One region of the Gordonia sp. C13 genome, then DNA from elsewhere that is predicted to be linked to it. Evidence: predicted binding sites of a transcription regulator. Region 1 holds the regulator's gene; the other holds the start of a gene.

The links. Region 1 encodes LexA, which represses DNA repair genes until DNA is damaged. Its sites were predicted from a motif close to CGAACANNTGTTCG; they were not measured.
Region 2: the regulator LexA is predicted to act here: its motif matches at 2,069-2,082, upstream of M1L58_RS10640 (DUF222 domain-containing protein).

What each region holds. Positions count from the first base shown of each region.
Region 1 covers NZ_JALPSY010000001.1:291,573-299,267, forward strand. Annotated here, with positions in the region: gene hrpA (ATP-dependent RNA helicase HrpA) at 1-660, shown strand, start outside; gene nrdR (transcriptional regulator NrdR) at 634-1,122, opposite strand; gene M1L58_RS01360 (LysM peptidoglycan-binding domain-containing protein) at 1,222-1,767, opposite strand; gene lexA (transcriptional repressor LexA) at 2,004-2,711, shown strand; gene M1L58_RS01370 (putative PEP-binding protein) at 2,689-4,389, opposite strand; gene M1L58_RS01375 (DeoR/GlpR family DNA-binding transcription regulator) at 4,525-5,295, shown strand; gene pfkB (1-phosphofructokinase) at 5,292-6,251, shown strand; gene M1L58_RS01385 (PTS fructose transporter subunit IIABC) at 6,318-7,695, shown strand, end outside.
Region 2 covers NZ_JALPSY010000010.1:65,062-72,756, reverse strand. Annotated here, with positions in the region: gene M1L58_RS10650 (class I adenylate-forming enzyme family protein) at 1-568, shown strand, start outside; gene M1L58_RS10645 (acyl-CoA dehydrogenase family protein) at 565-1,800, shown strand; gene M1L58_RS10640 (DUF222 domain-containing protein) at 2,097-3,251, shown strand; gene M1L58_RS10635 (DUF5336 domain-containing protein) at 3,463-4,155, shown strand; gene M1L58_RS10630 (SAM-dependent methyltransferase) at 4,136-4,954, shown strand; gene M1L58_RS10625 (indolepyruvate ferredoxin oxidoreductase family protein) at 5,112-7,695, opposite strand, start outside.

The sequences.
Region 1 (7,695 bases):
CTGCACCGACGTGTGGCGAGCTCTCTCGGCGCCGCCGGCCGACTCGCGTTGAGTCAGAGCCCCTACCCGGACCTCGATGCGCTGCTGGCCGACTGCACACGCCGCGCCATCCGCGATGTGGTGGCCGGCCTCGACGCCGGCACGCTGTCCGCGGTGCGCTCACCCGAGGCGTTCCGCGCACTCACGGAGAAACTGCGGCCACGGATCTCCGAAGCGGCACCCGAATACTTCTCTCTCGCCGTCGAATCCCTCGGCTGGGTGGCGCCGGTGCGCGCCGCGATCGACCGTCATGCCGGTTCGCTCGCAGCCGACGACGTCGCCGAACAACTCGACAATCTCGTCTTCGACGGCTTCATCGCCGCCACCGCACGACGACATCTGGAGAACGTGCCGCGCTATCTCGCGGCGGCCGAAGCCCGGTTGACGGCACTGCCCGCATCCGCGGCCCGGGACCAGGCCGGAGTGGCCGTCGTCGACCGGGTGACCGAGCGGTGGGCCCAGCGACTGACGCAGGTCCCCGAGCACCGGAAGGCCTACGTCAACGACGAGGCTCAGTGGCTTGTCGAGGAACTGCGGGTGGGATTGTTCGCCGAACGACTCGGCACCGCGTACCCGGTGTCGGAGAAGCGGGTCCTACGAACTCTGGACCGACTCGGCTGAGGCCTTGCCGGACTCGGACGACGCCGAACGCAGATCGTCGATCTCGCGCTGGAAGTCCTCGACGGAGTCGAACGAGCGATACACCGACGCGAAGCGCAGGTAGGCGACCTCGTCGAGGTCGCGCAGCGGCTTGAGGATCGCGAGTCCGACCTCGTTGCTGGGGATCTCGGCCGATCCACTGGCACGCACCGTGTCCTCGACCTGCTGGGCCAGCTGGGCCAGCGCGTCCTCGGCGACGTGGCGTCCCTGGCATGCGCGCCGGACGCCCCTCATCACCTTCTCGCGACTGAACGGTTCGGTGACACCGTTGCGTTTGACCACCGCGAGCACTGCGCTCTCCACGGTCGAGAAGCGTCGCCCACACTCCACGCAGGAGCGGCGGCGCCGGATGGCCTGCCCCTCATCAGCGACACGCGAGTCGATGACCTTGGTGTCGTCGTTCTTGCAGAAGGGGCAGCGCATCGTATCCTCACGCAGGTCACGGGACACTCTGATGCAGCCGGGCCGCATGCCAGGCCGGTAGTCGGCCGGTCCCTGTGACATCGAGGATACCGCCCGCGTTCAGTGGTACCGGGGGGCGAGGAGCGGCTGGCCGACGCGCAGGCCGCTCGACGGGAGGTCGTTCAGCTGGACGATCTCGTCGACAACTGCCTCACGGGGCATCTCGGGGGCGACACGAGATGCGATGGTGCTCAGCGAGTCACCCGAGCGCACATGCACGACCTCGGTGCCGACCGAGGACGGCGTGACCGTGGCGGCATAGTTCTGGCCGACGACCGCGATGACCCAGACGGCCAGCGCGAGTCCGACGCCGGCGAGGATGGCCGTCGCCGTGCGCCGGCGCCGGCGGATGACCGCCGAGGGGGCGGTCTGCGCGGGACGCGAGGCCGGCACGACCGGTCCACGACCGCGCAGACCGACCGGCGAGGCGCACTGCGTGGAGGCGATCCGGCGGACCCGGACCGCAGACTCCGGTACCGGGCGACCGTCGACGGGACGGCGCCCGTCGACGGGACGGCGCCCGTCGCCGCGGCGCATCGGGCGCTGCAGGACGTCGCCATGAACATCGTCGAAGTGGACGGGGTCGATGAGAGTGGCGGTGCGCATGGTGCCCTCCGTGTTTCCGGTCGAACCGTGTTCGTGCGGACCGCGTCGTCCGTGTTCGAACTGTTCGAGTGTCGATCATCTGTTCGATGAACTGATGTTCGATTTGTAGCACGGCACTCCGACAATTGTCTCGCAACACGTCGAACAAATGTTTGATGCGGTCGGCGATCTCGGCTACGCTCGTCGAGAAGAGAAGCGATCTACCAGCACGTTCGGAAATCGAGAGGAACCCGATCATGAGCGATGACGGCGGTAAGCGCACCGGAGCGCGGGGCGCCGACGAGCCCGTCACCCCGGCAGACATGGCGGCGGCCGAGGCCTCGCTGACGCCGCGGCAGCGCGGAGTTCTCGAGGTGATCCGCAAATCCGTGCGCGAGCGCGGTTACCCGCCGAGCATCCGCGAGATCGGTGACGAGGTGGGTCTCACCTCGACCTCATCCGTTGCCCATCAGCTGCGGACACTCGAGCGCAAGGGCCTCCTGAAGCGCGATGCGAACCGTCCGCGGGCGGTCAACATCGCGCCGAGCGAGCCGCCGACGCCCACCTCGCCGGACGGCAGCGCGCTACCCGAGCCCACCTTCGTGCCGGTGCTCGGCCGGATCGCCGCAGGCGGCCCGATCCTCGCCGAGGAAGCCGTCGAGGACGTCTTCCCGCTCCCCCGCGAACTCGTGGGTGAGGGCTCGCTGTTCCTGCTGAAGGTGGTCGGCGAGTCGATGATCGACGCGGCGATCTGCGACGGCGACTGGGTGGTCGTCCGCCAGCAGAACGTGGCCGACAACGGCGACATCGTGGCCGCCATGATCGACGGCGAGGCCACGGTGAAGACCTTCAAACGCCAGAAGGGTCACGTCTGGCTGATGCCGCACAACGAGTTGTTCGACCCGATCCCGGGCGACGAGGCCGTCATCCTCGGCAAGGTCGTCACCGTGATGCGGCGGATCTGACCTCGTCACTCTCGAGTACCGCGGCGGCAGCCGCGCGAGCCGCAGCCGGATCGGCGGTGGCCAGCGCGGCTGCCGCCGCGTTCTCGCAGGTGGCCAGGGTGACCCCGCCGAGCTGCGCCCCGACCGCGGCAGCCGCGACGGGAGCGCTCGACAGCGAGGTGACCCCGAGCCCGACGAGTACGCAGGCAAGGTAGGGATCTGCTGCGGCCTCGCCGCAGACGCCCACCGGTTTGCCCTGCTCGCGTCCGGCCCGCGCGACCGTCGCGATGAGGTGCAGGACGGCCGGCTGCCACGGATCGGTCAGCGATGCGAGGTCGGCGGACATCCGGTCGGCGGCCATCGTGTACTGCGTGAGGTCGTTGGTGCCGATCGAGACGAAGTCCACCTCGGCCAGGATCGCCGGGGCGAGGATCGCCGCGGCGGGGACCTCGATCATCACACCGGCCACCAGTCCGCGCTTGCGCACCTGCGCGGCGAACGCCGCCGCCTCGGCCGGTGACGCGATCATCGGCGCCATGACCCAGGGACTCGACTCGGAACCCTCGGCGGCGCGCGCGATCGCGTCGAGCTGGTGTTCACGGATCTCCGGGTGCGCCAAGGCGATCCGGTCGCCGCGCACACCGAGCGCCGGGTTGGCCTCCTCGGGCTGGTTCACAAAGCGCAGCGGCTTGTCCGAGCCGGCATCGAGGGTGCGGATGACGACCTTGCGGCCCCCGAAGGCGTCGAGGACCGCGCGATAGATGTCCGCCTGCTCCTCGACCGACGGTTCGTCGGCGCGTTCGAGGAAGGCCAGTTCGGTTCGGAACAGTCCCACGCCCTCCACCGGATGATCGGTGGCCGCACGGGCCGACGACCCGTCGGCGACGTTGGCCAGGATCGCCACCTCCACGCCGTCGGCGGTACGACCCGGGCCGGACCAGTCGGCCACGCGGGCGGCATGGCGCGCGTACTCTTCGACCCGTGCGCGGGCGGCGGCGTCGTCGGGCTCGACGACGATCTCGCCGGTGGCGCCGTCGACGAGTACCGCTGTGCCGGAACCGATCTCGTCGAGTCCGGACACTGCGACGACGCAGGGGATACCGAGCTGGCGGGCGATGATCGCGGTGTGGCTGGTGGGCCCGCCCAGTCGCGTCACGAGCGCGATCGTGGTCGCGGGATCGAGTCCCGCGGTGTCGGCGGGCGCGAGGTCGTCGGCCAGGAGGATCGACGGCACGTCCGGCGTCGGCACACCGGGTTCGGGCAGGCCCAGGAGCTCGGCGAGCACGCGGTCGCGAACGTCGTTGAGATCGGTGACGCGCTCGGCCATCAGCCCGCCGAGCTTGGTGAACACCGCGGCGAACTGCTCGGTGGCGGCGACGGCCGCCGATGGCGCCGAGGCACCCTTGGCGATCAGTCCCGACGCCGCACCGATCCAACCGCGGTCCTCCGCGAGTCCGGCGGTGGCGGTGAGCACCTCGGCGGCGACGCCGGTGTTCTGCGAGGCCCGCTCACGCAGGCGCGCGGCGACGGCAGCCGCTGCGGCGGTGAACCGCTGGGCCTCGTCGGCGCGCTTGTCCTCGGCGACCTCGACACCGGCGCCGAGGGCCTCCGCGGAATGGTCGGGACGGCGTCCTGGCCAGAGTGCGGGCCCATGGGCCACACCACCGACAACCGGCGTCCCCGTCAGAATCTGCGTCATGTGACCACGGTTACAAATTCTTCTTGACTTGTCAACACAAACAGGCGTAAACACAGTTACTACAACACGCAAAGCCACATGTTCCCACATTCCCGGAGAACATCACATGCGCGGAACGATCAGAACGGAGCCGGTGTGTACGCCGAGGAGAGACAGCAGGCCATCACCGAGGAGGTACGCGTCGCAGGACGCGCCTCGGTCGCCGAGCTCGCCGCGAAGTTCGACGTGACCAGCGAGACCGTCCGCCGCGACCTCGCGGTCCTCGAACGCGCCGGGCACCTGCAGCGCGTCCACGGCGGCGCCGTCCGCCCCGAGGTCCTGCGCGTGATCGGCGAACTCGGCATCGCCGAGCGCGAGACGGAACAAACCGAGGAGAAGGCGGCCATCGGCCGTGCCGCCCTCAGCTTCCTCCCGCCCGACGGCGGATCTGTGCTCTTCGACGCCGGTACCACCACCTTCCGGGCCGCCGACGCCATGCCGCGCGACCGCGATCTCACCGTGATCACCAACAGCCTCCCGATCGCCGGACTGCTCGCCGGACACCACGCCGACGGTCTCCACGCCCTCGGCGGTCGCGTCCGCGGGCTCACCCAGGCGACGGTCGGCGCCGAGACGGTCGCCGCGCTGGGACGACTCCGCGTGACGACCGCATTCATCGGCACCAACGGACTGAGCGAGGCACACGGACTGTCCACCCCCGACCCCGACGAGGCGGCGGTGAAGGCGGCGATGGTCGCCGCGGCCCGACGCGTCGTCGTCCTCGCCGACAGTTCGAAGATGGAGCGCGAGGAGCTGTCCGGTTTCGCCGGCGTCGACGACATCGACGTCCTCATCACCGACTCCGGCATCGATCCGGAGTTCTCCGCCGCACTGTCGGCCCGCGGCGTCGAGGTCGTGATCGCGTGATCCTCACCGTCACCGCCAATCCGAGTGTCGACCGGACCCTCGAACTCGCCACCCCGCTGCGACGCGGCGAGGTCCAGCGGGCCGGCGTCGTCCGCGCCGAACCGGGTGGCAAGGGCGTCAACGTCGCCCGCACCGTCGCCGCCGCCGGACTCCCGACCCGTGCCCTGCTGCCCGCTCGCGCCGGCGACCCCCTGCTCGCCGCGCTCGACGGCCTCGGGCTCCCCTACGACGCCGTCCCCGTCGACGGCGAGGTCCGTTCCAACGTCACCATCGCCGAATCCGACGGCACCACCACGAAGATCAACGCCCCGGGCGTGACCCTCACCGCAGCTCAGCTCGAGTCGCTGTCCGCTCTGATCCGAACCCACGCGAACGGCGCGGACTGGGTCACGCTGTGCGGATCGCTGCCGCCCGGAGTGCCGGACGACTGGTACCGGCCCGTCGCCGACGCGCTGGTCACCGCCGGATGCCGCGTGGCCGTGGACACCTCGGGAGCACCGTTGCGCGCCGCCGCGGCCGGGCGTGTCGACCTGATCAAACCCAATGAGGACGAACTGGCCGAACTCACCGGCGCCGACGCCGCCGAGCTTCGTGATTCCCTGTCCCGCAACGATCTCCGCCCGGTGGTGACCGCGTCACAGGCCCTCGTGGAGCAGATCGGCGGCAGCGTGCTGGCCACCCTCGGCGCACGGGGCGCCGTCCTTGTGAGCCCGACTGGCACCTGGTGCGCGACCCCACCACCGATCGTCCCGCGTAGCACCGTCGGCGCAGGGGACTCGTCCCTGGCCGGTTTCCTCATCGCCCGGACGCGTGGTGCGTCGGCGCCGGAATGTCTCCGGTCGGCCGTCGCCTACGGATCGGCGGCCGCCGCGCTGGCCGGCACTGCCTCCCCCACCCCCGATCACCTCGACCTGGCCGGGGTCACGGTCACGGAACTATCCGGGGCCGGCCGATGAGTTGACCCCGATCCCACCCCAGCAGAACCCGCACCACACCAACCCTCCATTGCCGAAGGACATCCCATGACCGAGCAGATCATCACCGCACAGACGGTGAGTCTCGACGTCGACGCCGGCGCCGACCCCGCCGCCGTCATCACCACCCTCGCCGATGCTCTGGCCGCGGCCGGACGGACCACCGATCCCGCCGACCTGGCCCGCGCGGCACTCGAGCGGGAGGCCAAGTCCGCCACCGGACTTCCCGGCGGCATCGCGATCCCGCACGCGCGCACCGCGTCGGTGACGTCGGCGAGCCTGGCCATGGCGCGCCTGTCCCGCAAGGTCGACTTCGGCGCACCCGACGGTCCGGCCGATCTCGTCTTCCTCATCGCCGCCCCCGAGGGCGGTGCCGCCGCGCACATGAAACTGCTGAGTTCACTGGCGCGTTCGCTGGTCCGCCCCGACTTCGTTGCGGCCCTCCGCGAGGCCGAGACCGACGACCGCGTCATCGAACTGGTCACCGAGGCGATCGACCCCGACGCCAAGAAGGAAGCCACTCCCCCGGCGGCTCCGGCGACGGCAACCCCGGCCGACTCCGAGACGCCCGCCGAAAAACCTGCCGAGGGCCGGCCGCGCGTCCTCGCGATCACCGCCTGCCCCACCGGGATCGCGCACACCTACATGGCCGCGGACGCGCTGAAGTACGCCGCCGAGCGTGCCGGCGTCGACTTCGCGGTGGAGACACAGGGCTCCTCGGCCACCACACCGTTCGATCCCGACGTCATCGCGTCCGCCGACGCGGTCATCTTCGCGACCGACATCGGGGTGAAGGGCAAGGGCCGCTTCCACGGCAAGCCGGTGATCGCCTCGGGCGTCAAACGGGCCATCAACGAACCCGACACGATGATCGCCGAAGCCGTTGCCGCCGCACAGAATCCGGAAGCGCCCCGGGTGACCGACGACGGTGGCACCGACGCCGCCGCGTCCGGATCGTCGTCGGGTCTCGGACTGGCCGGTCGGACCCGGCAGGCACTCATGACCGGTGTCAGCTACATGATCCCGTTCGTCGCGGCGGGCGGTCTGCTCATCGCGCTGGGCTTCCTGCTCGCGGGTTACGAGATCGCCAACAGCACCCTCGATGCCGGGGGTTCCCTCAACGACGCCGCCTTCATCGCCCTGAACAACAGCCTCTGGGATCTCCCCTCCGGGGGTCTGCTCCAGTACCTCGGCGCGGTGAGTTTCGCGATCGGGTCGGGGGTGATGGGACTCGCCGTCCCGGTCCTCGCCGGATACATCTCGTTCGCGATCGCCGACCGTCCCGGCATCGCACCCGGTTTCGTCGCGGGCATCGTGTCCCTTGCCGTCGGCGCGAGCTTCATCGGCGCACTCATCGGCGGCCTGATCGCCGGCGCCGCGTGCCTGTGGATCTCGCGGCTCCCGGTTCCGCAGTGGGCCCGTGGCC
Region 2 (7,695 bases), on a different contig from region 1:
GACGGCTCCGTCCGACGAGGAGACCGGGGCCACCTCGGTGGGAATCCCGGTGTACGACACGGTCGTCCGGGTCGTCGACGAGCAGGGCAACGACCTACCCGCGGGCCAGGTCGGCGAGCTGGTCACCGCCGGCCCGCAGGTGGTCGCCGGTTACTGGAACAAGCCGGAGGCGACCGCGAAGGGCATCCCGAACGGCGTGCTGCACACCGGCGACGTCGGCTACATGGACGCCGACGGATGGTTCTACATCGTCGACCGCAAGAAGGACCAGATCAACACCAGTGGTTTCAAGGTGTGGCCACGCGAGGTCGAAGACGTCCTGTACGAACATCCTTCGGTTCGTGAGGCCGCCGTCGTCGGCGTACCCGACTCCTACCGCGGTGAGACCGTGAAGGCGTTCGTGAGTCTGCGTCCGGGAACGGAGGCGACGCCGGAGGAACTGATCGACCACTGCAAGACGCGGATGGCGGCCTACAAGTACCCGCGCGAGGTCGTGGTGATGGGCGACATCCCCAAGACCGCCACGGGCAAGCTGCTGCGTCGCGAACTGCGGACGGTGGCACAGTGACCCAGCCGGATCTGAACTTCCGCACCCCGGCCGAGACGCTGGATCTGCGGCCGTCGGCGAAGGCGTTGGAGCTGCGCGAGGAACTCATTGCGTTCATGCACTCCGACGTCTTCCCGGCGGAGCAGCGCTACGAAGAGGAGCGCGGCTTCGCCGGTCCCGACGATCACGCCGTGCCGGCGGTCGTCGAGGAGCTGAAGAAGCGGGCCCGCGCACGCGGCCTGTGGAATCTGTTCCTGCCGTCCGAATCCGGGATCAGCCAGCTCGATTACGCCGGTCTGGCCGAGATCACCGGCTGGAGCCTGCATCTGGCGCCCGAAGCCGTCAACGGTGCGGCGCCCGACACCGGGAACATGGAGCTGCTGCACCTGTTCGGCACCGACGAGCAGAAGCAGACCTGGCTGGAACCGCTGCTCGACGGCCGAATCCGGTCGGCGTTCTCGATGACCGAGAAGGACGTCGCGAGTTCGGATGCGACCAACATCGAGACCAGCATCTCTCGCGACGGCGACTCCTACATCATCAACGGCCGGAAGTGGTGGACGAGCGGTGCGGCCGACCCGCGCTGCAGGCTGCTCATCGTGATGGGCAAGACCGATCCCGAGGCGGCGACCCACCGACAGCAGTCGATGGTGCTGGTCCCGATCGACACCCCGGGTGTCACCGTGGTCCGCGACGTACCGGTGTTCGGTCGTCACGACCAGCACGGTCATGTCGAGATCGTGTACGACAACGTCCGGGTGCCCGCCGAGAACCTGCTCGGTGAGGAAGGCGGCGGATTCGCCATGGCGCAGGCGCGCCTCGGCCCCGGCCGCATCCACCACTGCATGCGTGCGCTCGGCGCTGCCGAACGTGCTCTGCACCTCATGGTCCAGCGGTCGAAGGGGCGCGTCGCGTTCGGCAAGCCGCTGGCCGAGCAGGGCGTCGTGCAGCAGCAGATCGCCGAGTCGCGCATCGCGATCGACCAGGCTCGTCTGCTGTGCCAGCTGGCCTCGAAGACGATCGACGAACTCGGCAACAAGGCCGCCGCGCCGTATGTTTCGGCCGCCAAGGTGTCGGTGCCGCGGGTCGCGCTCGAGGTCATCGACCGGGCGATCCAGGTCCACGGTGGCGCCGGCGTCAGCGACGACGTGCCGCTGGCCGCAATGTACGGCTGGCACCGCGCGATGCGCATCTTCGACGGTCCGGACGAGGTGCACATCCGCACCATCGCCAAGTCGGAGCTACGTCGGTGATCGTTCCCGCGTAGCGGTTTCCTTCACCCTTGCTGCCTGATCCGAAAGAGCGCGACGCACCCAGGTCCGCTGCCTGAGGTGCGAGGAGCGTAAGCGACGAGCCACGAAGGCCTGGTGAGCAGATGCCGCCAGGCCTTCGTGGCGCTCGCTCCTCGGGTAGCGGGTGACGGGGGAGATGTGCTGCAAATCCTCCAGTTCTTAGCGATCGTGAAATATCCTGCAGCCACTGACAATTCACCAAGAACTGCTGTGGAATATTCACGGTACTCGAACGTATGTGCGAGTACCGTGGAGTCATGGCACCGCTCGAATCCCTCCTCGACCAGCTCGCGGCAATCGCACCACCCACCGACGATCGCACTGGGCGCAAGACAATTTCGCATCTGGATTTCTGGAGAAAGGTACGCAACCTGGCTGATCACCGAATCTCCACTTATGCAGGCGATCTCGATGATCTGCGTGTCGCGGAGAAAGCAGGATCGACCACCAAGAAGCTGCTGATCGAGATGGGATTCCCGCCGGTGGTCGCCACTCGTGCGATTCGTATCGCCGACAGCATCGGCACCCTGAGCAAGCTCGAGAGTTGCGCGGCCGACGGAACCCTCTCGGGAGAAGTCGCCGACGCCATCGTCCGTGGCATGGCAATCATCGAGAAACGCTCACCCACAGCACTTTCCGACGACGACCGCGGCACCTACGAAAGCGGACTCCTCGCCCAAGCCCTCTCCGGTGCCACCCCCGCCGAGATACAAAAGCACGCCCAGACGATCGGCAACACCATCGCCGACGACCAGGGCGGCATCCCCGCGAGCGCCGACCGATCCCTGGACACGCTGTCACACCACACCACCGACGACAGCCGCGTCGAGATCCACGCCAACGTCATACAGGCCGTCGGTGAGAAGTTCATCGCGACGATCGACGAACGCTCCGTACCACGACCCGAACCCGACGGCGCCCCCGACCGACGCTCAGCAACCCAGATCCGCGCCGACGCACTCGAAGTACTGCTCGACCAAGCCGCAGTCGGCGCGGCGATGGACACCATCGGCACACCACGCGCCCAGACGATCCTGACCATCCCCGCCGACGGTGGTAACCCCGCATTCCTTCCCTGGACCGGCCCGACCACCCACGCCATCGCCCGACAACTGTCCTGCGACGGCACCCTGACCGAGATTGTCATCGACGGCGAGACCGTGCCACTACAGATGGGCCGCGAACGACGACTGTTCCCACCCCACCTGCGCAAGGCGATCATCATCCGGGACGAGACCTGCATCAAATGCGGTGCCCCACCATCACATACACAGGTCCACCACGACGGCTGGGACATCATGATCGGCTACGACCGCCACCCCTGGCTCATCCCGCCCGCCGACATCGACCCCCAACGACGCCCGCTACCCGCCTACAACCGACGAACCATGCGACTCGACGACGCCGCCTGACACCAAGACTTGAGCGCAGCACCTTCCGCACCCGACGCCGGTCGGGACCGCATCCGTTCCTTGACAACTCCACAGTGTCTGGTCACATCGGCCGACCGGTCGAATGAATCTCGTCGCCGCAGGTGCATCGGGGTGGCGGTCGGCCTACCCTGGCCGCAGGTCACGACGATGAGGCGCGGCCGTCCGGGGGATGAGGAACGAGGAGCGCACCGTGAATCCAGGTGATCCCAACCAGCAGCAGGGCGGTCAGTGGTCGCCATCCCCACCCGGGCAGCCGCAGACCGGTGGATTCCCCGGCAACCAGGGCGAGACCGCGCAGTTCCAGGGTGGCCCGCCCACCGGTGGGGTTCCCGGGCAGCAGTGGGGTGAGCATCCGCCGCAGTATCAGTACCCGACCGGCGGCTGGGGGCCCGCGCCCGGGATGGGGCCGCAACGTCTGGGGCCGCGTCCCGATCTCTCGGTGATTTTCGCGCTCGCCGCGGCCGTGGCCGGTGTCGTCACGTACTTCATGGGCTTCATCAGCTGGATCACCGTGTCCGCGGCAGCCGAGGAGGAAGTCGACCGGTGGGGCCGCGATCTGGAGGAGGGGCAGGGCGGCATACCCGGGTTCTTCTCCTACGAGATCCTGCTGAACCCGGGCAAGTTCTTCATCCTGCTCGGCGTCGTCGGGGTCGCGACGACGTTCGTGCTCGTTCCCCGGTACCGAAAGGCATTGCCGTTCCTGGCAGTGATCGCACTCGCGGGATGGTTGGCACTGTTCGCGTCCGCGTTGTCCATGCCGCCGTTCCTCGACCTCGGAGCGGGCGCCATCGTCGGGCTGATCTTCGGATTCGTGCAGGTGGCGCTGCTGTTGGCCGCGTCGTTCTTGTACGGTCTCAAGAAGGATGACGCCACACCTTCCTGACGGACATGTGCAGCCGGCGGGTCTCATAGAAGACCCGCTGGTGAGTGCTCTTCGTCGTGCGGGCTGCGTATTCGCCGAGGACGAGGCCGAACTGCTCCGCCGACACGCCTCCGGCGCAGACCAACTCGACGATCTGTTCACCCGCCGGGTCGCGGGTGAACCCCTCGAACACCTGCTGGGGCACGTGCGGTTCGGGGATCTGCGGCTCAGCGTCGGACCAGGTGTGTTCGTGCCGCGACAGCGTTCCCTGTTGGTGGCCCATGAGGCGATCAAGGCCGCGTCGCAGCGGACCGAACCCGTTGTCCTCGAGGCCTTCTGCGGGGTGGCACCGATCGCTTCTGCTGTGGCCGCTGCGGTCGACGGCGCGCAGGTACACGCCGCCGATATCGCCGCAGACGCGCTCGTCCATGCCAGGCGAAACCTGCCGGACGCGGCGCAGATTCATCACGGGATCGGCTTCGACGCGCTACCCGAGTCGCTACGCGGCCGCGTCGATGTGCTCGCCGCCGTCCCGCCGTACGTTCCCGATCACGCCTTCGGCCTACTGGCCCCGGAAGCCCGCGACCACGAACCCCGACGTGCCCTCACCGGGGGAGTGGACGGTCTCGATCATGTCGACACACTGATCGTCGACGCACACACGTGGCTGTCCGGTGACGGCGTACTGCTGATCGAGATGAACGTCGCCCAGTTCGATGCCGTCGCCTCCCGCGATGGGTACGTGCCGTCGTTCGACATCGACGCCGTCCCCGGCGAGGACGGTCAGACCGTCGTCGCGCGCTTCCGGCGGCGCCCCTGAAATCCGCCCCTGAAATCCGCCCCTGAAATCCGCCCCTGAAATCTGCGCCCGAGATCAGCCCTCCAGCGGCCCACGGGCGACCATATGTCGCTGGTGGGCCGCTGGAGGGTCGTTTCCAGGGGCGCATTTCAGACGCCGGGGTGGACCGCGCCCGGTGTCAGATCCCCAGCGAGCCGCGCAGCCGGCCGACCTCCGCCCGGTACTTCTCGACGTTGCGCATCTTGACGCTCTCGTAGCCGCGCACCATGTCGGGGAGGCCGGCGAGTTCGACGACGGCCGGGAACTGCGACTCCTCGATCCCGCCGTTCTCGATCCCGGTCAGCACCGCGTCGATGATCTCCCGGTACTCGACGATCAGTGCACGCTCGGTGCGACGGATCTCGTTGCGGCCGAACGGGTCGAGCGCCGTCCCGCGGAGTCGCTTCATCTTCGCGAGGCCCGCCAGCGGCCGGTCCGCCCAGGCGCCGAGAGACATCTTCTCGCGCATGCCCATCCGGCGCAGCGTCGGCGGGTGCAGCCGGACGGCGACCTCGGCGTCGTCGCCGAACGCATCGGCCACCTTCGCCGCGAACGCGGCGTCCTGCGTCAGACGTGCCACCTCGTACTCGTCCTTGTAGGCCATGAGCTTGTACAGGTTGCGCGCCACGGCGTCGGTCAACGCGTTGCCGCCTCCACTGCGGTGGACCCGCTCGACGACGTCGAGATACTGACGGGCATAACGCTCGTCGGCGTAGGCGATCAGTTCGTCGTAACGGATGGCGACGGTGCGTGCCGACTCGTCGTCGTACCCACTCGCACGGACGACGCTCATCGCGTGGTCGGACGGTTCGGGTTCCGTGGTCGCCGCGCCGTGCAGCGAGGCGATGGTCGCCGACACGGCGCCCGCGTCGGCCACCGCCTGACGTCCGCGACGGAAGGCCTGCACGTTGGCATCGACCGCGACGCCGTTCAGCTCGATGGCCCGCTCGATCGACGAAGCCGAGATGGCCAGCGCGCCCGCCTGGTATGCGGCGCCCACCATGAGCATGTTCGCGAACTGCTCGTCGCCGAAGAGCGCCGTCGACAGGGCACCGGAATCCAGGTACAGGCCGCGTGTCACCCTCGCGTCGATCGCCGAATGGATCGCGGTCTCCGCCGGGAAGCCCACCGAGGTGTCGATGACCATGAGCCCGGTGGGCACCTGCGTCGTGGACACCACGGCGACGGTCTTCTCCGGTGCCGCGACCTTCAGGTTGACCGGGTCGGTTCCGACCAGCGGGTCACAGACGAGGTAGAGGTCGCAGTCGTCGGAGGCGACCTTGGCGGCCTGCTCGACGTCGTGCGGCGCGACCTTGATGTCGCTGACGACGGCTCCGCCCTTCTGCGCCAGGCCCGTCATGTCGACGGTCCGGGCGGCGTGGCCGTCGAGGACCGCGGCCGTCGCCAGCACCTGCGACACGGTCACCACACCGGTGCCGCCGATGCCGGTGACCCGCAGCGAGAACGTGTCCCGCACCGCGGGCAGCGTCGGTTCCGGGAGAAGTGCGTCGGGGATGTCGGCGGCGCGGGCCCTCGTCCGCTTCGTACCCGGGGTGACGGTGACGAACGACGGGCAGTCGCCCTTCAGGCACGAATAGTCGAGGTTGCACGAACTCTGGTCGATCTGCGTCTTGCGTCCGAACTCGGTCTGCACCGGGTGCACCGACAGGCAGTTCGACTTCTCGCCGCAGTCGCCGCAGCCCTCGCAGATGCGTTCGTTGATCATCACGCGTGTGGTGGGGGTGGGCATGGTGCCGCGCTTGCGCTTGCGGCGCTTCTCCGCGGCGCAGTGCTGATCGTGGACGAGGACGGTCACCCCGGGTACGCCCGCGAGTTCGGTCTGCACCTCGAGCAGGTCGTCGCGGTGGCGGACCTCCACGTTCTTCGGCAGGCCCAGCGCGCGAGTACGTTTCGGGTCGTCGGAGGTCACGACGATCTTGCTGACGCCCTCGTCGATGAGGAGGGAGGTCAGCCGCGGCAGGTCCATCTCGCCGACCGGGTCCTGGCCGCCGGTCATGGCGACGGTGCCGTTGTAGAGCAACTTGTAGGTGATGTTCTCACCGGAGGCGACCGCTGCACGCAGTGCCAGCGAGCCCGAGTGCATGAACGTGCCGTCACCGACGTTCTGCACGAAGTGCCGGGCGGAGACGAACGGCGCCATACCGATCCACTGCGCGCCCTCGCCACCCATCTGCGTCACCCCGGCGACGTCGCCGACCTGGCGCGGGTCCATCAGGAGAACCATCGCGTGACAACCGATCCCGGCGCCGACGAGGGTGTCCTCGGAGACCTTGGTCGAGCTGTTGTGCGGGCACCCGGAACAGAAGTACGGCGTGCGCACGGCGAGCGGGAGTTCGATGCGGGTCCGACGCCGCGACTTCTTGTCGATCCACGCCTGCGCCGCGTCGACGTGATGACGTGCGAGGCGATCCGCGAGGCCGCGGGTGACGGCATCGACGTCGAGTTCACCGAAGCGGGAGAACAGGGTCGACCCGTCCTCGTGGACCTTGCCGACGATCCGCGGCGCACGCGGATGCCGGAACAGGATGTCGCGCATCATCGTCTCGATGAAGTCGCGCTTCTCTTCGATGACGATGACCTCGTCGAGATCACCGGGCGCGGTGCCGAACATGAAGCGGTCGAGGATGTCCCGCTCGATCGGGTACACCATCCCGAGCTTGAGGATGCGGATGCCGAGACGACGCAGGTCGTCATCGCCGATG